3 regions of the Isoptericola sp. NPDC060257 genome follow, and region 3 is predicted to be linked to each of the others. Evidence: riboswitches for the same ligand, from Rfam matches in the RefSeq annotation. Region 3 holds a riboswitch; each other region holds the start of a gene.
What was found. A riboswitch is a leader RNA that binds a small molecule or an ion and turns the genes downstream of it on or off. The one in region 3 is predicted to bind thiamine pyrophosphate.
Positions count from the first base shown of each region.

Region 1 (3,262 bases), on a different contig from region 3:
GCGGCGACCTGGTCGGCGATGACGTTGCCCGCGGTCCAGTCGGGGGCGAGCCCCGCGCCCTCGTAGAGGAACTTCTCCAGCACGGCCTGGCCGTGCGCGGAGTGCTTGACCTCGGGGTGCCACTGCACGCCGTACAGCCGGCGGCCGGTGTCCTCGAACGCGGCGACGGGCGAGCCGGACGACGTCGCGAGCACCGCGAAGCCCTCGGGCGCGGCGTGCACGGAGTCGCCGTGGCTCATCCAGGTGGTCTGGTGGTCGGGGGTGCCCGCCAGCAGCACGCCGGACTCGCACACCTCGACCTCGGTGCCGCCGTACTCCCGCTGCCCCGTCTGCGCGACGGTGCCGCCCAGCGCCTGCGCCATCGCCTGGAAGCCGTAGCAGATGCCGAGCACCGGCACGCCGGCCTCGAACAGCGCCGGGTCCACGAACGGCGCGCCGGTGGCGTACACCGACGACGGGCCGCCCGACAGGATGATGGCCGCCGGGTTCTTGGCGAGCATCTGCTCGGTGGTGAACGTGTGCGGCACGATCTCGGAGTAGACGCGGGCCTCGCGCACGCGGCGCGCGATGAGCTGCGCGTACTGGGCGCCGAAGTCGACGACGAGGACCGGACGCGGCGTGGGCGCCAGGTCGGCGGTGGTGGGGGTGTCGGTGGCGGGAGACGTCACCGAGCCATCGTAGCCGCCGGACGGTACCGCTCCCGGGCCTGTCCCACGGGTCACGCGGTGGGGTAGGTCACCTCGCGCGGCGGTCCGGCCCGGACCGTCAGCCCAGCCGCTCCCGCAGCTCTCGCGCGGCCCGCTCGGCGTCCGGCGCCTGCGTGATCGCGCGCACGACGACGACGCGCGACGCACCGGCGTCGAGCACGGCGTCGAGGCGCTCGGCGTCGACGCCGCCGATGGCGAACCACGGCGTCGTCGGGCGGGTCGCGGCGACCTCGCGCAGCAGGTCGAGTCCGACGGCCGTGCGGCCGGGCTTGGTGGGCGTGGCCCACAGCGGGCCGACGCAGAAGTAGTCGACGTCCGGGTCGGCCTCCGCCGCGGCGGCCTGGTCCGCGGAGTGCGTGGACCGGCCCAGCACCGGAGCCGGCCCGAGCAGCGACCGCACGGCGGGCACCGGGAGGTCGCGCTGCCCCATGTGCACCACGGGCGTCCCGGTGAGCTGCGCGACGTCGGCCCGGTCGTTCACCGCCCAGAGCGCGCCGTGCTCCGCGGCGACGCGGGCGACCACCTCCTGCAGCTCGAGCTCGCGCGCGACGTCGAGCGTCTTGTCCCGCAGCTGCACGACGTCGACGCCGCCCGCGAGCGCCGCGTGCAGGAAGTCCTCCAGGTCGCCGCGCTCCTCGCGGGCGTCGGTGCACAGGTACAGGCGGGCGTCGGCGAGGCGGGCGCGGGTCGCGTCGGGAGCAGTCTCCGGGGCGGCACCGTGGTCGGGCGCGGTCGTGGTCACGCCGGTCAGGGTAACCACGGGCCGGGTTACAGTGGCCGCGCACGGGAGCCCCGCTCGGGGCTGAGAGGGCGTAGGAGCCGACCGTCGAACCTGATCTGGGTCATGCCAGCGAAGGGAGCGCACATGCCCACGCCCAGCAGTCCGTCCGGCACCCCGTCCGATGTCGTCGTCGTGGGCGGCGGGATCGTCGGCCTCGCCGTCGCCTGGCGCGCCGCCGCGAGCGGGCTGTCCGTCACCGTGCTCGACCCGTCGCCCGGCGAGGGCGCCACCCGCGCCGCGGCGGGGATGCTCGCGGCCGTCAGCGAGTCCGACTTCGGCGAGCGGGAGCTCGCCCGCCTCAACGTCGCGTCGGCGGCCCGCTGGCCCGACTTCGCCGCCCGCCTGGCCGCGGCGACCGGGCGCGACGTCCCCCTGCTGCGCGCCGGGTCGCTCGCCGTCGCGTACGACGCCGACGACCTCGCCCTGCTGCGCCGGGTCCTGGCGCTGCACCGGGAGTGGGGTCTCGCCTCCGCCGAGGTCTCGGTGGCCGACGCGCGGCGGCGCGAGCCGTACCTCGGGCCGCGGCTCGCCGGGGCGGCCGTCGTCGAGGGCGACCTCGCCGTGGACCCGCGAAGGGCGCACGCGGCGCTCGTCCAGGCCCTCGCCGGCTCCCTCGTCCACCGCGCGGCGGCGCGGCTCGAGCGCGACGGCGCGGGCCGCGTCGTCGCGGTGCGCGACGACGCGGGCGCGCGCCACGCCGCGGGCGCGGTCGTCCTCGCGACCGGCGCGGGCGCGACGGCGTCGCTGCTCGACGGACTGCCCGACATGCGCGTCCCGGTGCGGCCGGTGAAGGGCGTGACGCTGCGCCTCGACGCCGGCCCGGGCCTCGCGCTCGAGCACGTGGTGCGGGGCACCGTGCAGGGACGGCCGGTGTACGTCGTGCCCCGGGGTGCCGGTAGCGGCGCGGGGCCCGGCTCCGGGCCGAGCCACCGGGAGATCGTCGTCGGCGCCACCAGCGAGGAGCGCCCCGACGACCGCCGCGCCGAGGCAGGCGGCGTGTTCGCGCTGCTGCGCGACGCCCGCGCGCTCGTGCCCGGCATCGACGAGGCCGCGCTGGTCGACGTCACGCCGCGCGCCCGCCCGGCCACCCCCGACAACCTGCCGCTCGTCGGCGCCACCGGCGTCCCCGGCCTGCTCGCCGCCGTCGGGCACGGACGCAACGGGGTGCTGCTCGCCCCGCTCACCGCCGACGCGGTCGTGGCCGAGCTGACCGGAGCGCCTCCCCCCGACCCGGCGCTGTCCGCCGCGGACCCGCGCCGCTTCGCGCCCGCCGACCCTCTCCCCGAAGGAGCCGCCCGATGACCGCCACCCCCGCCACCCGCACCGCCGTCGTGAACGGCGAGGCCTACCCGCTCGACGGGCCGCACGGCGACGGCGTCGAGGCCGTCGTCGCGGCCCTCGTGCCCGCGTTCGTCGCCGACGGGTCCGTCCAGGGCATCGCCGTCGCCGTGAACGACGCCGTCGTCCCCCGCGGCCTGTGGGCCGGTACCCGGATCGCGCCCGGCGACCGGGTCGAGATCGTCACCGCCGTCCAGGGCGGCTGACCACGAAGCCTGACCAGGAAGCACGGAGGAAGCATGACCAGCACGCACGCCGCGGCCACGTCCCGCCCGCTCGCGCACCCTCTCGTCGACCCCCTCGTGGTCGCCGGCACGGAGATCGGCTCGCGCCTCGTCATGGGCACGGGCGGCGCGTCGAACCTCATGACGCTCGAGGACGCGCTGGTCGCGTCGGGCACCGGGCTCACCACCGTGGCGATGCGCCGCGTCGCGGT
Region 1 is NZ_JBHXAW010000301.1:1,036-4,297, forward strand. Features, by position in the region: gene guaA (glutamine-hydrolyzing GMP synthase) at 1-668, opposite strand, end outside; gene thiE (thiamine phosphate synthase) at 766-1,449, opposite strand; TPP riboswitch at 1,481-1,583, shown strand; gene thiO (glycine oxidase ThiO) at 1,573-2,790, shown strand; gene thiS (sulfur carrier protein ThiS) at 2,787-3,032, shown strand; gene ACFWEK_RS18620 (thiazole synthase) at 3,066-3,262, shown strand, end outside.
Region 1: another riboswitch for thiamine pyrophosphate. It lies ahead of thiO (glycine oxidase ThiO); the one in region 3 lies ahead of ACFWEK_RS11080 (thiamine ABC transporter substrate binding subunit).

Region 2 (3,262 bases), on a different contig from region 3:
TCCGTGCCGGCGTCGCCGGCGCCGGCCGCCGACGCCGCGCCGTGGCCGCCGTCCTCGGCGGCCGGGACGACCTGCAGGACGGGGGCCGGGAGCTCGGGCTCCGCGTCGCCGGACGCCTCCTGGTCCCAGGCGACGACCTCGCCGTCGGAGTAGGTCTGGGTGGCGGGGAGGACGATCTCCTCCACGCCGTCCGGGACGGCGCCGGCCGACACGGTGAACCGGAGGAACTCGCCCGGCGCGATGCCGGCGTCGGCGTCGTCGGCGGTCCACTCGATGCTCGCCGGCGCCTCGGTGACGGTGGTGCCGTGCACCTCGACGGGCTCGGGCAGGGGCGCCTGGGTGACCTTCGCGGTCCAGCCCGGCACGGGCTCGACGGACACGCTGGTGAAGGGGGTGTCGGTGGGCAGGTCGACCTGCACCGCGGTGGTCGAGGCCTCGGCGGACTCGTTCGGGACCTTGAAGGTGAGGGTGGCGTACGACCCGGCCTCGGCCGCCTCGGGGGTCACGGTCACGTGCGCCGACGCGGCGGTCGCGCCGAGCACGAGGGCGGGGAGGGCGAGCGCGGCCGCGCCGGCGAGGCGACGCGGGCGGAGGGCAGGGGTGAGGACAGGGGTGGTCCTGGACATGGGTTCTTCCGCTCCTGGCTGTCAGGTGTGTCAGTCGGTCGTGGGACGGCGAGGGACCCGCCCCCGTCCGACGACGGACCAGGGCAGGGTCAGGCGGCGCGCGCGAGGGCGCCCGGGAGCAGCAGCGGGGGCCCGCGTGGGGGCGTGCGCCGGCGGACGCGGGGCGGGTGGGGGCGCCAGGTGCGCCCGACGACGACGGCGTGCTCGCGGACCACCGGAAGCGCCCGCGGCTCCTGCACGAGGAGCGCGACGTGCCGCAGGTGCCCCACCACGGTGAGGGCCGCCCGGTCGCCCGCCGCGAGCAGCAGGGCGGTGAGCAGCACCGCGGCGGCGTGCGCGGCGAGCATCCAGGTCGTCGTCCCGGCGTCGCCCGCGTGGTGCAGCAGCCCGCCGCCCGTCGCGGGCGCGAGGGAGCCCGGGCCCATGGCGTGGAGCGCGTGGCCGTCCGGGGTGGCGCCCGGGGTCGCGAGCGGAGCCGAGGGAGCACCCGTGCCCGCCGCGCCGAGCACGGACAACGTCGTGTGCTGCACGAACTGCAGCGCGACCATCGCCGGCAGGAGGCGAGGGAGGGTCAGACGGCGGCGCGCGGTCCACACCGCGCGCGGCGCCGTGCGCGCCGCGACGACGAGCCAGGCGAGGGGTGCCGCGGGGAGCGCGCCGCCGGCCAGGAGATGGGCGGCGGCCGCGATGCTGAGCGTCGTGCCGGCGACGAGGAGCTCGCGCACACGACGGACGACCACGGGCACCCCCGCACCCTACCGCGGCGTCGGCCGGGATCTGCAGCCCCGCCCCGGGCGGCCGTTCGGGCGCCGGCGGAACCGGTCACGACGCACCCGCGCGGGACACCGGACCCGCCCGGGCCGTCCTGGGCTACGGTGGGCGCCACGACACGGGGTGCGTCCCGACCGGTCATCGCCGCGACTTCGTCACGGCCGGCCGGCGGGCGCTGAGAACACACCCGTCGAACCTGATCTAGCTCGTACTAGCGAAGGGATGTCGACATGAGTGCGCGCGCACCTGAAGACAGCTCCGCCGGCCGCGCCGGCACCACCACCCCTGCTCACGCCGCCCCCGCTCCCGTCTCGTCGCCGACGACGGCGCCGCGGACGGGCAGCAGGCCCCGGGTCCTGGCGGTGGCCGGGTCCGACCCGTCCGGCGGCGCCGGCATCCAGGCGGACCTCAAGTCGATCGCGGCCGCGGGCGGCTACGGGATGGCCGCCGTCACGGCCCTGACCGTGCAGAACACCCGCGGCGTGCGTGACGTGCACGTGCCGCCCGCCGCATTCCTGGCCGCGCAGCTCGACGCCGTCGCCGACGACGTGGCCGTCGACGCCGTGAAGATCGGGATGCTCGCCTCGGCCCCGGTGGCCCGGGCGGTGGCCGCGTGGCTCGACGGGCTGGCGCGTGCCGCATCCCACCCGTCCGGGCCGTCCGGGCCGTCCGGCGCGACCGCGCGCCCCGCCGTCGTCCTGGACCCGGTCATGGTGGCGACCAGCGGGGACCGGCTGCTCGACCCGGCGGCCGAGGACGCCGTGCGGGACCTGCTCGGCCGGGTGGACGTCGTGACGCCGAACCTGCCCGAGCTCGCGGTCCTCGCGCAGGAGCCCCCCGCCGCGGACTGGCCTGCCGCCCTCGAGCAGGCGCGACGGCTGGCCGCCCGGCACGGGGTCCTGGTGGTGGCGAAGGGCGGCCACCTCCTCGCGCGGTCAGAGGCGAGGGACGTGGGCGCCCCGGACGCCCTCGTCGGTCCGCGGGGCGTGCTCGTGGAGCTCCCCGGCCCTCGACTGACCAGCACCTCCACCCACGGCACCGGCTGCTCGCTGTCCAGCGGGCTGGCCGCCCGGTACGCGCGCGCGGGCGACTGGGCCGAGGCGCTGCGCGGCACGAAGGCCTGGCTGACCGCGGCGATCCGGGCGGGGGAGGCCCTGCGCGTCGGCGGCGGGAACGGTCCCGTCGACCACCTGGTGGGGCTGCGCGCGGGCGGCGCGGAACCCCAGGCGCCGTCCCGTGCGGCCCGTGCGTCCGGGGCGGGCGCGGAGGACGTCGTCGCCCGGTGGTGGGACGACGCCGCGGACGTGCGCGCCGCGATCGACGAGCTGGCGTTCGTCCGGTCGCTGGGCGACGGGACCCTCGACGCCGACCACTTCCGCGCCTACCTGGAGCAGGACGCGCTCTACCTGCGCGACTACGCGCGCTGCCTCGCCCGGGCGAGCGAGCTCGCGCCCACGCGGGCCGAGCAGGCGTTCTGGGCCGGTGGCGCGCATGGCGCCCTGGTGACGGAGCTCGACCTCCACACGCGCTGGCTGGGCGGGGAGCCGCAGGACGTGCCCGCCAGCGCCACGACGGCCGCCTACCTCGACCACCTGCGCGCGGCCGGCGACGACTACGCGACCCTCGTGGCCGCCGTCCTGCCCTGCTACTGGATCTACCAGGACGTGGGGGAGCGGCTGGCCGCGCGCAACCACGCGGGCCACCCGTACGCGGCGTGGCTGGGCACCTACGCCGACGACGCGTTCGCGGACGCGACGCGGGAGGCCGTCGCGATCCTGCGCCGCGCCGCCGCGGCGTCCGACGCGTCCACCCGGGACCGGATGGCGGCGGCGTTCCGCGCGGCGTGCGAGCACGAGCTGGCGTTC
Region 2 is NZ_JBHXAW010000282.1:45-3,306, forward strand. Features, by position in the region: partial or broken gene ACFWEK_RS18080 (YcnI family protein) at 1-626, opposite strand, end outside; gene ACFWEK_RS18085 (hypothetical protein) at 716-1,372, opposite strand; TPP riboswitch at 1,507-1,637, shown strand; gene ACFWEK_RS18090 (bifunctional hydroxymethylpyrimidine kinase/phosphomethylpyrimidine kinase) at 1,628-3,262, shown strand, end outside.
Region 2: another riboswitch for thiamine pyrophosphate. It lies ahead of ACFWEK_RS18090 (bifunctional hydroxymethylpyrimidine kinase/phosphomethylpyrimidine kinase); the one in region 3 lies ahead of ACFWEK_RS11080 (thiamine ABC transporter substrate binding subunit).

Region 3 (3,262 bases):
GGGCAGCACGAACGGCACCGTCACCAAGCCCCGCACCAGAGTGCGCCCGGGGAACCGGCACCGGTAGAGCACGTAGGCTCCGGGCAGCCCCAGCAGCACCGACAGCAGCGTGCCGGTGAGCGCCTGGGCGAGCGTCTGCCCGACGATCCGCCACGTGCGCCCCTGGGACAGCACCTCGGCGAAGCCGGACAGGTCGAGCTCCCGGCCCGCCGCGGTCTCGGTGAAGAACCCCTGCAGGACGAGCGACACCACCGGCCACGCGAAGAAGACCGCGAGGAAGCCCAGCGGGAGCGCGACGGCGGCGCCCCAGCCGAGCCACGCGCCCCACCGGTCTCCGCGCCGCCGTTCGGCGCGCGACCGCGCCGCCCGGACTGCCGGGCGGGCGGTGCTGCGGGAGGCGCGGGGCACGGGGCGCGTCAGCCGACGACCGTCGCCGTCCACTGCTCGATCCACTCGTCGCGGTGCGCGGCGACGTCCGCGGGCGCCACCTCGAACGGCTCGTCGGCCAGGGGCGCGAACTGCTGCCAGTCGGCGGGCAGCTCCACGTCCGGGTCGGCGGGGTACATGTACATCTGGCCGGGCACGTCGGCCTGGAACTCGGCGCTCGTCAGGAAGTCCACGAGCTTCTTGGCGCCCTCGGGGTTCTCGGCGCCGGACAGCACCCCCGCGTACTCGACCTGCCGGAAGCAGGTGTCGAGCATCGCGCTCGTGGCGGAGGTCTTCCCGTCGTCGCTCACGGTGAACGCGGGCGACGTCGCGTACGACAGCGCGATCGGTCGCTGCCCGCCCTCCCCGGCGCCGGAGAAGTCCACGTAGTACGCGTCCTCCCAGCTCTCTGCCACCTTGAGGCCGTTGTCGCGCAGGTCGGCCCAGTAGGCCTCCCAGCCGTCCGTGCCAAAGGCGCCGATCGTCGCGAGCAGGAACGCGAGGCCGGGGGACGACGTCGCCGGGTTGGTCACGACGGTGAGGTCCGCGTAGTCCGGCTTCGCGAGGTCCTCGAGCGTCGTCGGGGGCGTGACGCCGTTCTTCGCGAACCAGCCGTCGTCGAGGTTCATGCACACGTCGCCCACGTCGACGGGCGTCAGCGTGCCCGCCAGGTCGTCGGGCGCGTAGGCCGCGACCCCCGGGGCGAGGTCGGCCGGCTGGTACTCCTCGAAGACCCCGGCGTCGACGGCCCGCGACGCGTACGTGTTGTCCACGCCGAACACGACGTCGCCCAGCGGCGCGTCCTTGGTGAGCACGAGCTGGTTCACCAGCGTGCCCGCGTCGCCCGGGGCCACCTGCTCGACGGTGAGACCGGACTCCTTCTCGAACGCGGCCAGGACGTCGTCGGAGACGGCGAACGAGTCGTGGGTCACGAGCGTGACCGTGCTCGACGCCGCCCCGCTCGCGTCGTCCGGGGCCGCCCCGCCGCACGCCGCCAGCAGCGGCAGCAGGGCGACGACGCCCGCGGCGGCCGCCGTGGTCCGGGCCGTGGTCGTCAGCTTCATGCTGTCCTCCTCAAGGTGCGAGAAGGGGGTCCTGCGGGCACCCGGCACCGTCGTGGTGCGGCCGTCCGCAGGGAACGAGATTCCCGACTTCCTCCACCGGTGCTAACCGGATCAGGTTCGAGGGTCTGCGGCGGTCCGCACTCTCAGCGCCGGTGGGCGCTCCCCTGTCGTATCACCACGAGCCTACCCGTCGACGCCGCGCTACCGTGGTGCAGTCCTCGACCTCGGGGTGTGACGTGCCTGACGTGCCGTGACGCCGTCCGGCGGCCGCGGACGCACGCGAGACGACGCGCGGTCATGCCGCGGCCGCGCCGGGACCTACCGAGGGAGAGCACGTGACGGACACCGAGCAGCCGCTGGGCGTGAAGGTCGGCACGGTGGTGCTGACGATCGCCGCCGGATGGGTCGCGCAGAAGCTGATCGGGGTGGTCTGGGAGAAGACGACGGGCAGCGTGGCGCCCACCAACGTGGACGACGACGAGATCTCGATCATCCAGGCCGTCACCTTCGCGGCGGTCTCGGGCGGAGTCGCGGTGCTCGCGAAGCGCCTCGCCCGCAAGGGCGCCGTGCGCGCAGCGGCCCGGTTCGTGCCCGGCCGCTGATCCCGCGCTCCTGACGAGCCCGCCCTGCGGGTCAGTGGCTCGCGCGCGGACGCCGGCGGGCGAGCTGCGCGTCGTGACCGTGCGGCCGGTCCACCGGCCGCACGGTGGCGAGCGCCTGGCTGAGCCGGTCCGCCGCGTCCTGGGCCGGCGGGGCGGACCGCACCACCTCCGCCGCCGTGAGCGCGGCGTCGCGGTCCCCGACGGGCCGCGCGAGCCCCTTCATCACCTGCTCCCCCGCCGACTGGGCGGAGATCCCGACCTGCGCGCCGGCGTCCGCGAGCACCTCGGTGGCGACCGACTCGTCCACGCCGCACACCGCCATGATGGCGCCCTTGGCCTGCTCGGCGGCCGCGGCCGCGACGAACGCTCGGGACACGGCCCGGTGCGCCTCGCGCTCCAGCGCGTCCCGCACGACCGGGCTCGCGTCGATGACGTAGCCGACGATCTGCGACGACGCGCCGTCGGCCCCGTGCCTCCCCTGTCCGGTCACGACGACGGTATGGGTGCGCCCGTGGTCGTCCACGACGCGGTGCGCCCCCGAGAACGGCCGCCCGGTGCCGAGCGCGACCACCGCCGTCCGGGAGAGCCGCTCGCGGTCGTCGGGGTGCAGGTGGGCGCGCAGCACCTCCGGTCCCGGCGCGATCTTGCCCGGCTCACGACCGAAGATCCGGAAGACCTCGTCCGACCACCACCACTCCCCCGTGGCGACGTCGACGCGGTACCGGCCGACGAGCAGCTGGCTCCCGGCGCCCAGCAGCTCCGCGAGAGCGACGAGCTCGCGGCGCGGTGTGTCGTTGGGCGTGCTGGACATCGAGGCTCACCCCCCAGTGCCGTGCAGCTGGGTCCGGCGCGCAGTTCTCCTGGCCTCACCACGGTACCGGGACGGCACGACACCGCCACCGCACGGCGGGTGACGTGCGGTGGCGGTGGTGTCGTCGGTGGCCCCGGCCGTGCCGGGGCAGGCGTCAGGCGACCGTCGTCGCAGCGGCCTCGGGGTGCTCGCCCGCCGCCTCGGCCCGCTCCGCCGCGACCGCCTTGCGGTGCTCGCGGAACGAGTAGGTGACGGCGGCGGCCCAGCCGACCGCGATGAGCCCGAGGACGAGACCCCGCACGCCGTCGCTCACGGGGAACTCGTCGAGGCTCAGCAGGGTGCGGACGTTGGTGAGCACG
Region 3 is NZ_JBHXAW010000112.1:6,736-9,997, forward strand. Features, by position in the region: gene ACFWEK_RS11075 (ABC transporter permease) at 1-408, opposite strand, end outside; gene ACFWEK_RS11080 (thiamine ABC transporter substrate binding subunit) at 417-1,490, opposite strand; TPP riboswitch at 1,562-1,666, opposite strand; gene ACFWEK_RS11085 (DUF4235 domain-containing protein) at 1,826-2,092, shown strand; gene ACFWEK_RS11090 (PAS domain-containing protein) at 2,124-2,903, opposite strand; gene ACFWEK_RS11095 (sulfite exporter TauE/SafE family protein) at 3,058-3,262, opposite strand, start outside.